Regions from separate parts of the Acetobacter papayae genome, predicted to be linked through region 1. Evidence: riboswitches for the same ligand, from Rfam matches in the RefSeq annotation. Region 1 holds a riboswitch; each other region holds the start of a gene.
The links. Region 1 has a riboswitch for cobalamin ahead of ABF757_RS01365 (TonB-dependent receptor). Riboswitches for the same ligand answer to the same signal wherever they lie in the genome.
Positions count from the first base shown of each region.

Region 1 (4,220 bases):
AGGCACGCTACGCCTGACTGTAACCGAAGAATCCTTGTCGTTTTTTCTGCGGCCTCGGATTGCTGAATTTCTGAAAAAATACCCTGAGATCACAATCGAAGTCTCTACCGACCTGCGACTGGTCGATATTGTTGATGAATCCTTCGATGCGGGCGTAAGGCTCGGAGAAATGGTAACACATGGGATGGCGTCTGTTCCCATATCACCTGATATCGAATTTACCGTTATCGGTTCCCCTGCCTATTTTAAAACGCACGCTTTGCCAAAAAAACCGAGCGCCCTTGCCGAGCACAACTGTATTGGCATTCGGCTGCCGACGCATGGAAAAATTTATAGCTGGCGCTTCAGACAGAATGGGAAAAACTTTAAATTTCAGCCGACTGGACAATTTATCTGCAACACGGTTTTTGCCACGCGTGATGCCTGTCTTGATGGCATAGGCCTTGCCTATATCCCAAAAATTGTTGCTCAACCCTATATTCAGACAGGAGAACTCATTCCTGTACTGGAAAAATTCTCCCTGACCCATGTGGGTTTTCATCTTTTTTATCCACGGCATGCACAACATGCCATGCCCCTATCCCTTTTCATTGAAGACATGAAAATGAAATAGCTCCATGAAGGTTCATACGTGAGCCTTCATAGGTAGGCCGGTGGGGTTAGCCGAGCAACGGAAGCTGTTTCATCATTTCCTGAAGATTCAGCGCGTCCCATGGTAGATGTTCAGCAATTGTCATGCCGACAACCTGCTTTTCCGTCATGACTGCCTTAACAAGTTTAAGGACATCAGGAATATTCAGTTTTCCTTCGGCGACATCTCCAAAATCATGCTTGCCTCGGCCCGGCTTTGCAAACAATACCGAACGAAAATTATGAGGATCCAGAACATCCAGATCGAGATGAATGGCCAGCACGTCTATCCCACTCTGATTGAGCCATTGCATAACGGGTTGAGCACCATCACGAACCAGTTGCGGTGAACAGGTGTGTATCCCGTGTTCTGCAATAAACTCGGCCTCATAGGGTAATGGATCGTGAATACCCGCAATCATGATATTTTTTGCGCCTACTGGCTTTTTTATAGCACTGGTCAGGTCTTGATCGCCATGGCCCGTCAGGGCTCCCAGCACATGAGCATGCGCATTTTTATACTGCGCAGGTGTCTGCACATCCGGATGTGTGTCGATCCAGAGGATGCCGAGCTTTTCGCCGTATTTTTCGGCCAACCATGCGAACGGAACCAAAGACACAAGGCAGTCTCCACCAAGAACGGCAATGGATGCGGGATTATGCCGTTCTATGATGTGCTGGGCATTATGGATCTGTTTTACAAGAACACTCCGGCCACACATGTCATTTTCTAGCAGCAGCGGTGTATCCGTTGGAACATCGACTGGCACTTCTTCTACAGGCCCCTTAGCGGGAGGAGCCAGCCATGCCAGCAGTCTGGCTCCAAGATAATAAGGCGGATTGTCACCACCCTGCCATTGCGGAAAAACAAGGCGAAGTGTGCTGCTGTCCTGCTTCGACACGGGATATCTCTCAAAATAATAAAGAATGTTTGACTATCTTTTCAAGAAGACACCGCAGTTGAAAAACCCTGAGCGCAATGTCCTGAACATGATAAGGCTTACTGTCAGTATTCGCATTCCAGCGCCTTTGTTCTGATAATATTTCATGAGTGAATGGTAATTGAAAGATATATATATTAATGAAAATATTTCACAATCATCTTTACTGAATAACCTATAGTATCGCACACATTCTTATTCTAGAGAATGCAAACAGCTCTCTCTTGAATGCTCGGCAATAGAAAAGACCGTGCCCGATAACCGCAGGACAGACAGCTTATATAAATGTTTTGGCCATCCGGGTTAACCCAGAGCCTTTCGGTTGGAATGCGCTCCTCCACCTTTTGCATCACATTGATCATCTCCTGCGCATGCAAAATGGAGTGTGCCCCTGCAACTTGGAGGTGCAATCCTGATGACATACCCGTGCCAGTGGAGAGTCTGGATATTTACCCCCAGTGCCTTCACCCCTAAGAGATTGCGGCCCGGCAGCAAAAGCAGATCAAGACGATCGACATTGTGCTGGTCATGGTTGTCTGTTGCAGAAGCTTTGCAGCCTTGCCACACTGGCTTGTGGCGAAACATGCGACACGTTTCGTGCTCTATCCCGTCTGGTCGGGTAGAAAAGGTATCGCGAAGCAGGTTTTTCCCGGTTATCGGGATAACAGATGTTGCAAAACATATTTACACAATATTTCTATTGACAGGGTTCGATCTTTTCCTGTTTAGCATGCGCCTGTCATGGTTCTTGTTGTATGCAAGTCATACAGGAAGCTAAGAGGGAAACCGGTTACAGGCCGGTGCTGCCCCCGCAACTGTAAGCCGTGAGGCTGCCGGAACATGCGCCACTGCTGTCTCTGCAAAGAGCACGGGAAGGCTCCGGCATGCTGAAGACCGGCAAGCCAGGAGACCTGCCATGGCGTGCAAGTCACGGACGAAGCTGCCGAACGGGGTGTGTCGGGGGCGAGACGATGCTCCATCGTTTCCATCGTGGTGACGTTCTGTCGGAGCAACCAGCCGTGCGTGCCGTATCTTCTGTCCTTGGCCTGATCCTTATTGGCGCCAGTTCTTTTTCGCCTGTCTGTGCCGCGTCCGCACAGGAAAAAAAGGCAAAGCCTCCGGTCCATAAAAAAAATACGACCTTGTGGCGGGGAGAGCCAGAAGAAGTCACGACTTACGGCAAAACGCCCATGCTCAAGATGGTGCCGGCCATTGGGGGTAAACTGGGCCTGTCTATCCAGCATTCACCGGCTACAATCAATGTCATCTCTCATGATCTGATGATGCAGCGTGGCTATGCACAGGCGGAAGATGCTGCCGATAGCGCCCCCGGCGTGACCTCGGGCGGGTCGCCTGGGAGCCCGAGCCAGTTGATGATGCGCGGCTTCACCGGCAACCAGATTCTGGTTCTGCGTGATGGGATCTATTTTGGCCCAACCACGATGGTGAACCGCCCTCAGAACAGTTTTAATCTGGAAAGCGTACAGATTTTAAAAGGGCCGGCTTCCGTTCTTTATGGTCAGGGGGCCGTGGGTGGTACGGAAGATATGCGCACACGTGACCCGGCCCTTGATGCGGCCCACGCCAATGCGCTGGTTTCCTACGGCAGTTTCAACACATGGAATGCCGGGATAGGTGGCTCCATCCCCATTACGAAAACACTGGCTATCCGCACCGATTTCAGCCGCACATCGTCCGATGGTTATGTCAAAGGAGCAGACCCTCACTCGAACGACTTTACCACCACCATTTTGTGGAAGCCGAGCGAAAAATTCAGTGCCCGCCTGAGCATGGACTATCTGACTGATCGCTTGTCCACCTATTATGGCACGCCACTGGTTGATCTTTCCCAGACAGGGGGGGGCGTAGGCGGTCTGTTAAGCTCCACAAAGGGGCTGGGCATAACCAAGTCTTCCATGTGGCAGTATTATAACGTGCGCAATGCTCAGGCCAGTTCGGTCAATGCCACGCCAACACTCCACCTGCAATGGCAGGTTACGCCTTCCCTTCTCATTCACAACAGCAGTTACTTTATCTATTCCAAACGGCTTTGGAACAATGCCGAAAGCCTGAGCTATATCAATGGTGCTGGCAGTGTGGATGCAAACGGCAACGCCATTACACCTGGGCGGATCGCACGAGACAGGTTTTACGTGTTCCAGAGCCAGCATCAGGTTGGAGATAGCCTGTATGCCCGTTTTGATTCCACGATTTTGGGCATGAAAAACCGCTTTACGCTCGGAGGAGATGCCTATTACCTGCGCTTCATCCGCAATCGGGGTTTTCCCGATGCGGATTACGCGGACAGTGTTTCTCTCGCCAACCCCGAACAAACCGCTTTGGGAAATTTTGCAGGAGAATACCCCTATAGAAAATCCCCGACCACGATGGTGCAGGCCGGGTTGTTTCTTGAAGATGTACTGAGTATTCGCGACAACCTGCGTTTGGTCGGTGGATTCCGTTACGACTGGCTATCGCTTGACCGGCAGAACTATAACCAGAACGGTAGTTACAACGCCTCAACAAGTTTCAAGGGAAATTACAACCCCAACAATTTCCGCATTGGTCCGGTTTTTGACATTACAAAAAACATCAGCGTGTATGGCATCTATACGACAGGAGAAGACCCCCCGGGCTCCAATATTTTTC
Region 1 is NZ_JBDNWF010000002.1:114,406-118,625, forward strand. It holds gene ABF757_RS01355 (LysR family transcriptional regulator) at 1-613, shown strand, start outside; gene ABF757_RS01360 (arginase family protein) at 660-1,532, opposite strand; cobalamin riboswitch at 2,297-2,504, shown strand; gene ABF757_RS01365 (TonB-dependent receptor) at 2,543-4,220, shown strand, end outside.

Region 2 (4,220 bases), 110 kb from region 1:
GGGCAGGGCTCTGGCCGAGATCCGTGGCATTCTCCAGCCCGTCAAGGCCACGGTTTTCCCGGAAGATAACATGCATTACCCTTAGCCCCGCCTGTGCTTCAGCCCGCCTGTATCTGCGCGGTCGCGCCGAGCAGAACAGCCTGCACGGCCTGCGGGTTCAGATGGTCATGCTCGGCAATAACCACAAGGCGCCCCTCACGCGGGCGATTGCCCCATGGCTGGTCAAACTGGTGGCGCACTCTGGCCCCTACAGCCTGAACCAGAAGCCGCATGGGTTTACCCCGAACCGCGACATACCCCTTGACGCGCAGAATATCCTGTTCGCGTGCAAGGCGGATAATCGCCTGAGCCAATGCCTCGGGGTCATCAATCTCGGGCAGGGTTACGACCGTGCTGTCGAAATCCTCATGTTCGTGTTCATCCTCACCATCATGGTGCGAGGGACGGGCGGCCAGATCATCTTCCGCCGCTGCGTTCAGGCCCAGAATAACGGTGGGGTCAATCGCACCATCACGGACGGGCAGAACGGGCAGGGGGCGCGGCGCTTCGGCCAGAATAACCGCACGCGCGGCTTCCAGCGTTGCCTCATCCACAAGGTCGGCCTTGGTCAACAGCACGAGGTCAGCACAGGCAATCTGGTCTTCAAACACTTCGGCCAGAGGGGTTTCGTGGTCGAGACTGTCATCCTGCGCACGCTGGGCGTCCACTGCGGCGGGGTCGGGAGCAAAACGCCCGACTGCCACCGCTTCCGCATCGGCCAGAGCAATCACGCCATCGACGGTAATGCGCGAGCGGATGGAGGGCCAGTCAAATGCCTTGAGCAACGGCTTGGGTAGCGCCAGACCCGAGGTTTCAATCAGGATATGGTCAGGCTTCTGAGGCAGGGCCATGAGCTGTTCAACCGTAGGGATGAAATCATCTGCAACAGTGCAGCAGATACAGCCATTGGCCAGTTCCACAATCGCGCTTTCGGGGCAGTTTTCATCCGCACAGGCCCGCAGGATTTCGCCATCCACACCCACCGTGCCGAATTCGTTCACCAGCACGGCCAGCCTGCGTCCGCCGGGGTTTTGCAGCAGATGGCGGATAAGGGTGGTTTTTCCTGCCCCCAGAAAGCCGGTGACAACCGTAACGGGAATTTTGGCAAGAGTGTTCATGGTGCAATCTCCTGTGGAGGAATACGGGCAACGCATTGCTTGCGGAAAATGACAGGGCGTTCACGCCACGGTGGAATGCCATCGGCACTGGCTATGTAGCCCTGAGCGCCCAGCAGAATATCCGCCACATCGGCCTCGCTCAGATTGCCATAGATATAGGTCCATGAACCGGGTCGGGCGAGGGCTATGGCGCAGCCCCGTGAACAGGCAGAAAGACATTCTACCGCACGAATAACCGGACGGGGCTTATCTTCGGCGTCGACCGAAGAAGCCTCCTGGGCATCCTGCAGGGCGGCGAGCAGGCGGGCACCCGCCACAGGCTGCCCCTCTATTGGAGCCACGCCAGCCCGGCAGGTTGAACAGACATAAAGGATTGTCTGAGCGGAGGGTGTTTCTGCGGCCATCTGTGCTGCGCCCTTGTCTGTCATGGGGCAGGGCGTGGGTATGGCAAGACCCAGCCCGCATGACATGCGCACAGGGCTGAATATCCGGCCACAGCGCACCCCGGCTGTCCGTTCAATCCGTGCTGGCAGGTCTCCCGGCTGACAGATCCGGGCGCGAACCCCCATGGCCTCCCCGCCTTCCCGAACCTGCGCTCAGTGGCTCTGGGGGAAACCTGATCTGCTGACGGTCGCGGGGGCGGCTGCGTTATGGAGAGCGGGCAGGCCCACTTTCTTTCTGCATTCCCTCTTCGCCCATGTCCGCCATGGTGGCAGACGCAGGAACCAGCCTGAGTGGATTGAGCTAGCAGGCCGCATCTGTCAAGCTGGAGCCTATTCTCAGACAGGACCGGAAGCTTCCGTACTCATGCCAACATCTTCTACCCAGCCTCAAAACGAACCCACCACCACGGATGATGCCGCCCAGCACGCACAGAAAATGGCGCGCATCAAAGCCGCACGGGATCGGATGATGGCCACAAAGGAAGGGGAGAAAGGCCTCGTGATCGTCCATACCGGGGCGGGCAAAGGCAAATCCTCATCCGGTTTTGGTATGATCCTGCGCTGTATCGCCCATGAAATGCCCTGCGCTGTCGTGCAGTTTATCAAGGGCGGATGGGATACTGGCGAACGGCGGCTGATCGAGACGCATTTTGGTGGACTCTGCCAGTTTTACGCTATGGGCGAGGGGTTCACATGGGAAACTCAGGACAAGGCGCGCGATATCGCCGCAGCCCGCCGTGGTTGGGAAAAAGCCAAGGAGCTGATCCGCAACCCAGAAATCCGTATGGTTTTGCTGGACGAGATCAATATCGCCCTGCGGTATGACTACCTGCCCATTGAAGACGTACTGGCCTTCCTGCGTGAAGAAAAGCCGCCTTTGACCCATGTCGTGCTGACTGGCCGCAACGCAAAGCCGGAACTAATTGAACTGGCCGATCTGGTTACCGAAATGACACTGCTCAAGCATCCGTTCCGCGCCGGGATCAAGGCGCAGCCCGGCGTCGAGTTTTAAGGACGCCTACCCATGCCCGCACTGATGATTCAGGGCACCGGCTCGAATGTGGGCAAATCCCTGTTCGTTGCCGGGCTTGCACGCGCCGCCCTGCGGAGGGGGCTGCGTGTTGCCCCTTTCAAACCCCAGAATATGTCCAATAATGCTGCCGTTACTGCCAATGGGGGCGAAATAGGCCGCGCGCAGGCCCTTCAGGCACTGGCCTGCGGGCTTGAACCCCATACGGACATGAACCCCGTGCTGCTCAAGCCTGAATCCGACCGGGGTAGTCAGGTTGTGGTACAGGGGCAGGTGCGCGCAACCGTTCAGGCGCGCGACTACGCCTTACTCAAACCAGCACTCATGCCAGCCGTTCTGGAAAGCTTTCATCGCCTGCATGAAGCCTATGATCTGGTGCTGGTTGAAGGAGCTGGAAGCCCGGCCGAGGTCAACCTGCGGCAGAATGATATTGCCAATATGGGGTTTGCCTGTGCGGCGAATGTGCCGGTCATTCTTGTAGGGGATATCGACCGAGGCGGTGTTATTGCCCAGATCATAGGCACACAGGCTGTTCTGCCTGAAACTGACGCTGCCATGGTAAAAGGCTTTATCGTCAATAAATTTCGTGGGGACCCAAGCCTGTTTGATGACGGTTATGCCCTGATCCGTCAAAAAACCGGCTGGCCGGGTTTTGGTGTTCTGCCATGGTTTGCGGCCGCTAGCACCCTTCCGGCGGAAGACGCGCTCGATCTGCGCAGAACCTCTTCTGGTGGGCGTATAAAAGTGGCTGTGCCCATGCTCTCACGCATTGCCAATTTTGATGATCTGGACCCTCTGGCACAGGAGCCCGCCATTGACCTGACCATGATAGCGCCGGGGCAGGCGATCGCAGGAGATTGTGACCTGATTATTCTGCCCGGCACGAAAAATACCCGCCTTGATCTGGATTTTATACGCAGTCAGGGTTGGGATATCGATATTACTGCCCATGTGCGACGGGGCGGGCATGTTCTAGGTATCTGCGGCGGTTACCAGATTCTGGGTAATAGTGTAAGCGACCCCCTTGGGCTGGAAGGGCCTGCTGGCAATATGCCCGGTCTGGGCCTACTCAATGTCGAAACCACCATGCTGGCGGAAAAACATGTCAGACGGGTAGAGGCCGTTCACGCTGCCAGCGGTCAACCGGTATGCGGTTATGAAATTCACCTCGGCACGACGGAGGGGCCAGACCGACTTCGCCCGTTTGCTACCGTGCAGGGCAGGGCGGAGGGCGCTCAGTCGGCGGATGGGCTTATCTGCGGCACCTATCTCCACGGCCTGTTTACGGATGATCGCTTCCGCGCCGCTTTTATCGCAGGGCTAGGCGGACAGCCCTCCACATTGCGCTACTCGGAAAAAATGGAACAAACACTCGATGCGCTAGCCGTGCATATTGAGCGCCATGTCGATGTTACCGGCCTGCTCCGTATAGCGGGCTGCCGGTAAAAAACAGTATCAGCAGAAACAACGTCGCCAGCAACACAACCCGCCGGTAAAGAACCAGTCCGGCAGCCAGATCAGTTGGTGTGGGGTCAGGGGCTCCATCATTCAGCCATGGGTCGCGGCTGGGACCTTCCGCATACAGGCGTG
Region 2 is NZ_JBDNWF010000002.1:1,102-5,321, reverse strand. It holds gene cobN (cobaltochelatase subunit CobN) at 1-76, opposite strand, end outside; gene cobW (cobalamin biosynthesis protein CobW) at 99-1,157, opposite strand; gene ABF757_RS00870 (DUF1636 family protein) at 1,154-1,627, opposite strand; cobalamin riboswitch at 1,669-1,901, opposite strand; gene cobO (cob(I)yrinic acid a,c-diamide adenosyltransferase) at 1,965-2,612, shown strand; gene ABF757_RS00860 (cobyric acid synthase) at 2,625-4,076, shown strand; gene cbiB (adenosylcobinamide-phosphate synthase CbiB) at 4,042-4,220, opposite strand, start outside.
Region 2: it holds a riboswitch for cobalamin, as region 1 does, so the genes downstream of both, ABF757_RS00870 (DUF1636 family protein) here and ABF757_RS01365 (TonB-dependent receptor) in region 1, are expected to answer to the same signal.

Region 3 (4,220 bases), on a different contig from region 1:
TATCTACGAGCAGGCCAAAGGACCAGACAAAGTCCGGCGCGTTGCTGACATACACGCCGTCAATGCCGTAAGCCTGCGGGTCGTTTGTGCGGTAGCGGGCCTTGGCGAAGGACAGGTCCGTGTTGAGTTCGATCCAGGGTAGGGGGTTGTACTGGGCGGAAAATTCGACACCCTGCCGCCGGCTGGCCGGGCCGGGAGAGGTTACCCCTGCATCGCCATCGTAACTGAGTTCAGAGGCGAAATCGATGATAAAGGCCGCTACCTGCACGTTCAGGTGAGATAGGGGCGTGCTTCTGATCCCGACTTCTCCGCTGATGGCTTCTGTCATCAGTGGCACGGAAACGGAACCGGCGGCGAATTTATCGACTGAGTAAGAACCGGAAACCGAGCGGAAGTCGTTTGAATGATACCCCTTGCCCGCGCTCAGATAGAGTTCCGATTTTTTCCAAGGCCCAAAGATCAGACTGCCTTTGGGCTGGAACAGCCATTGGCTTGCATGGGTTGCGCTGCCATCGACCAGATTATTGTCCACACCACCCTGATAATCTTCCCGCAGGCCGATAACGGTGCGGAACCATGAGGTCCAGTGCAGGGTGTTTTGGATGTACAGGCCCACAGCCCCAAGGGAAATATTGTCCGCATTGCACACATAATGCCCCACGCTTGAAGAGCAGTCAGGCAGGGTCCGGCGTTGTTCGGTATGGCGGCGGTCAACATACAGGAAATCGTAACGGCCTTGTACGCCCACGGTGGTGTCGCTCAGAAACTGCGCTAGCCTGTCATGGCGGGTATAGGCGCTGCTGCCGCCAAGGGTGGTGCGGGTTTCGTCCTGCGCCTGCTGGTCGCCATGCACGGGGTCATCAAGGTAGTGGGTAAAGTTGTTCCACAGGGTCAGGCGATCATGAACGACAAAGGCGCTGTTGACCCAGTTCCAGTTTTCTCCGCTCATATGCTGGTGTGCGGACAGGCTGTAGCGTTCTGAAAAACCGCCATCGGTCGGGTCGAGCGAGCCAAAGCGGTCTATCATGCCGTTCTGTATGGCTTCGAGAGGCTGATCGTTGGTGGCGCGCCACTGGCCACGGTAAAACATGCCCGTAATATCAAAGCCCTTGCGGTCTGAACCATGGGTGTAGCGGCTCATGGCGCGGATGGCGCGGGCATTATCCGGGTAACGCCATGGGCCATCGGCGTGGGAGATATTGCCTGCATTTACCCATCTGTCGCCATTGGCCATATGCACCGTGCCACCTGCATAGGCCCGGTAGTCGCCCAGAGTGCCGGCACTGAGCGTGATTTCACGCGGGATCTCCGAGGCCAGCTTCATATGGTCTGACCCCGCGACCCCGAAATCGCCAATATTCGCGTGGAAAGGTCCTTTGGTATAATCGACGCCGCTGAGTGTTTCGGGAATGAGAAAATTCAGGTCCGTATAGCCCTGACCATGCGCGTTGCTGACCCCGTTTATGGGCATGTCATCTACAAAACTGGCCAGATCGGTGCCGTGATCGAGGTTGAAGCCGCGCAGCAGAAACTGGTTGGCTTTGCCCTCGCCAGAATGGGATGTCACGACAAGGCCCGGCACAGCTTCAAGAATCTGGCCTATGCGGTAGGCAGGGCGCAGCCGTAGTTCCGTGCCGGTAATGGAGCCTTCGCTGGCGGTTGCGGCACGCCCGGTGAGGTTGCGGCGCGATGCGGTTACTACGATCCGCTCTGTCTTGGGGGGTTGTTCAGCCTTGGGGTGGGGTGTTGTCGTGTCCTGCGAGCTGGGTGCGGTTGCGGCCTGCGTGACCTCGCTGAACAGCCCAAGGGCAGCCAGACCGTAAAGAACCGAACGAGCGGGGCGATGCGGCGCAGGCAAGAAAAGCCTGAATGTTGAACACATGAAAAAAACCTGCCTGAAATAAGGCAGGGGTAAAAAGGGCAGGTACGCTTGCACATGCCCGGCAGGGGCAGAAGACAAGACCGGGCAGGCGCCATGCGCTCCTTCCCGGTCACCCCGCCGGTGGTTGCTGTCTTGCCTGGCAGGTCTCCTGGCTTGCGTGTCATCGCATCAAGGCCCCTTCCCGAAGCTTGCGGCTTCAGTGGTTCATGGCCTCTGCTCTACGCTTACAGTTGCGGGGACAGCACCGGATTTGCACCGGCTTCCCTCTTAGCCTTGGGAGAAAACAGGTTTTCTTCCAAGGAACCAGACGGGCAGGAAGATAAGTTTCAGCAGTGGAATGTCAACAACATGTCGCAGTGGGGCGTTATACGAAGGTGTTCGGGTTACGCAAAAGCCACGATACGGTTGCGCCCGGCTACTTTGGCTTCGTACAGTGCCCGGTCAGCCTGCGTGACAAGTGTGTTGATTTTGGTTTCACCCTTGAAGGTTGTCACACCTCCAGAAACCGTCAGGCGGAGTTTACTGCCTGTTGAGGTGGTAATGACCGATTGTTCCAGATTGGTGCGGATACGCTCGGCACAGGCCATGGCGTCGTTCCGGCCTCGCTCGGTCAGAACAATCAGGAATTCCTCGCCCCCATAACGGAAAACAAAATCGTTGCTGCGGATGGTGTTGATCAGCATTTCAGCAATAAACCTCAGGGTTTCATCGCCGATCAGGTGGCCGTGTTCATCGTTGATCTGCTTGAAATGGTCGATATCGAGCAGGATCAGGCTGAATTCCTTGTCGTTGGTCAGCGAAAAGGTGATTTCATTTTGCAGCACGACATCGAGGAAACGCCGGGTCAGGGCTTTTGTCAGGGGATCCAGCCCGCTCTGCAGGGCTTCCACGCCTTGAAACAGACGGTTTGTGAGAAGGGTCAGGTCGTAAATGTTGTTTTTGAGAACAAGCGCGAAGCCGGGTGGTATTTCGCGGTTTTTACGAATGTCATCAATACGCTGGTCTATTTTTTCGATCATGGACTGGAGCAGGTTGTAGTCTTCCATGCCCTTGAACAGCCCATGTCCTTTATGGCTCATCCATAAACCGAACTGGGATTCTCCAATGGTCTGGAGGTTTTCCGGGCGCTGCTCGCACAGGCAGAAGAGGGCTTGTGTGCTCCAGTCAAAGAAAGTCGTTTTCTGGGTTTCTTTCTCGAAATTGAGATCCTGCCCCAGAGAGAGCATTCTGAACGACTGATCCTGTTCTATTTTTTTCCTGAAATCGGAATTATAGGCCATGTTCATGTATTTCATGGCGAAATCAATCATGTACTGACAGTACAGGATCGCTTGTATCTGGTTTTTTTCAGTGTCGAATTTTTTCTCGATAAAGGAATCAAGGCTGACCTTGATAAAAAAGAACGCGTAGGAAACCAGCCCCGGTGATATTTCAAGCCGGGCGTGGATTTCCCCCACTCGCTGCTGCAGGGCGATCAGTTCCGGTACATCGTCTTCCTGTGCGGGAAAAAGACGTTCCAGCCATGCCTGAAGACTTCCGCTCAGGCGTTTTTCAATCATGTCCTTTTCAAGAAATACTGCTGCATCAGGGTGTTCAATCAGGGCAGCATAAAAGCTCTGTACGCATGAACGGCCATGTTCTTGTACAATATCGCGCAGGCCAGAACGAATGAAGGCCGGTGTTCGGGCGATAATGTATTCCCATTGTTTTTCAACAGGTAACATATTGAAATGACTGTCGAAAAACACGGCTGTTCCCTTTGTCAAATCTAGAGTGTGTTTGTTATGAGCTCAGACGTTATGATCTGTGTAATAAATTGACACCTGCGCGCGGCTAACAGTTTTATTTGGCAAACGCAACCGCTTTGTAGCCGCGGGGCAGGCCCATATACCCCGCCGGCTAAGGCTGTTCGTTAAGGCCGTTTCAGCTCATGAATGTATCCACCAGCAGGCGGATATTCAGCACGACAATCACAGCCGTAATCATCCATGCCAGAATAGCCATGGGTCGGGAGATGACAAACTCCTTCATGACCGTGCGGCTTGAAACAAACAAAACCAGAGGAATAATGGCAAAGGGCAGTTGCAGCGACAAAATGACCTGACTGGCCAGCAGCAGCCGGTTAACCCCTTGCGCGCCATACAGCCACGCGATGATGAGCACAGGAATAATAGCCAGACCGCGAGTGAGCAGGCGGCGGCCCCATGCGGGCAGGCGCAGGCTCAGAAACCCTTCCATGATGATCTGCCCCGCCAGCGTGCCGGTTACGGTGGAGTTTACCCCCGCAGCAAGTAGCGCCAGACCGAACAGGGTTGAGGCAACCCCCAGCCCTAATACG
Region 3 is NZ_JBDNWF010000003.1:54,204-58,423, reverse strand. It holds gene ABF757_RS01845 (TonB-dependent receptor) at 1-1,882, opposite strand, end outside; cobalamin riboswitch at 2,004-2,205, opposite strand; gene ABF757_RS01840 (GGDEF domain-containing protein) at 2,266-3,630, opposite strand; gene ABF757_RS01835 (Nramp family divalent metal transporter) at 3,806-4,220, opposite strand, start outside.
Region 3: it holds a riboswitch for cobalamin, as region 1 does, so the genes downstream of both, ABF757_RS01845 (TonB-dependent receptor) here and ABF757_RS01365 (TonB-dependent receptor) in region 1, are expected to answer to the same signal.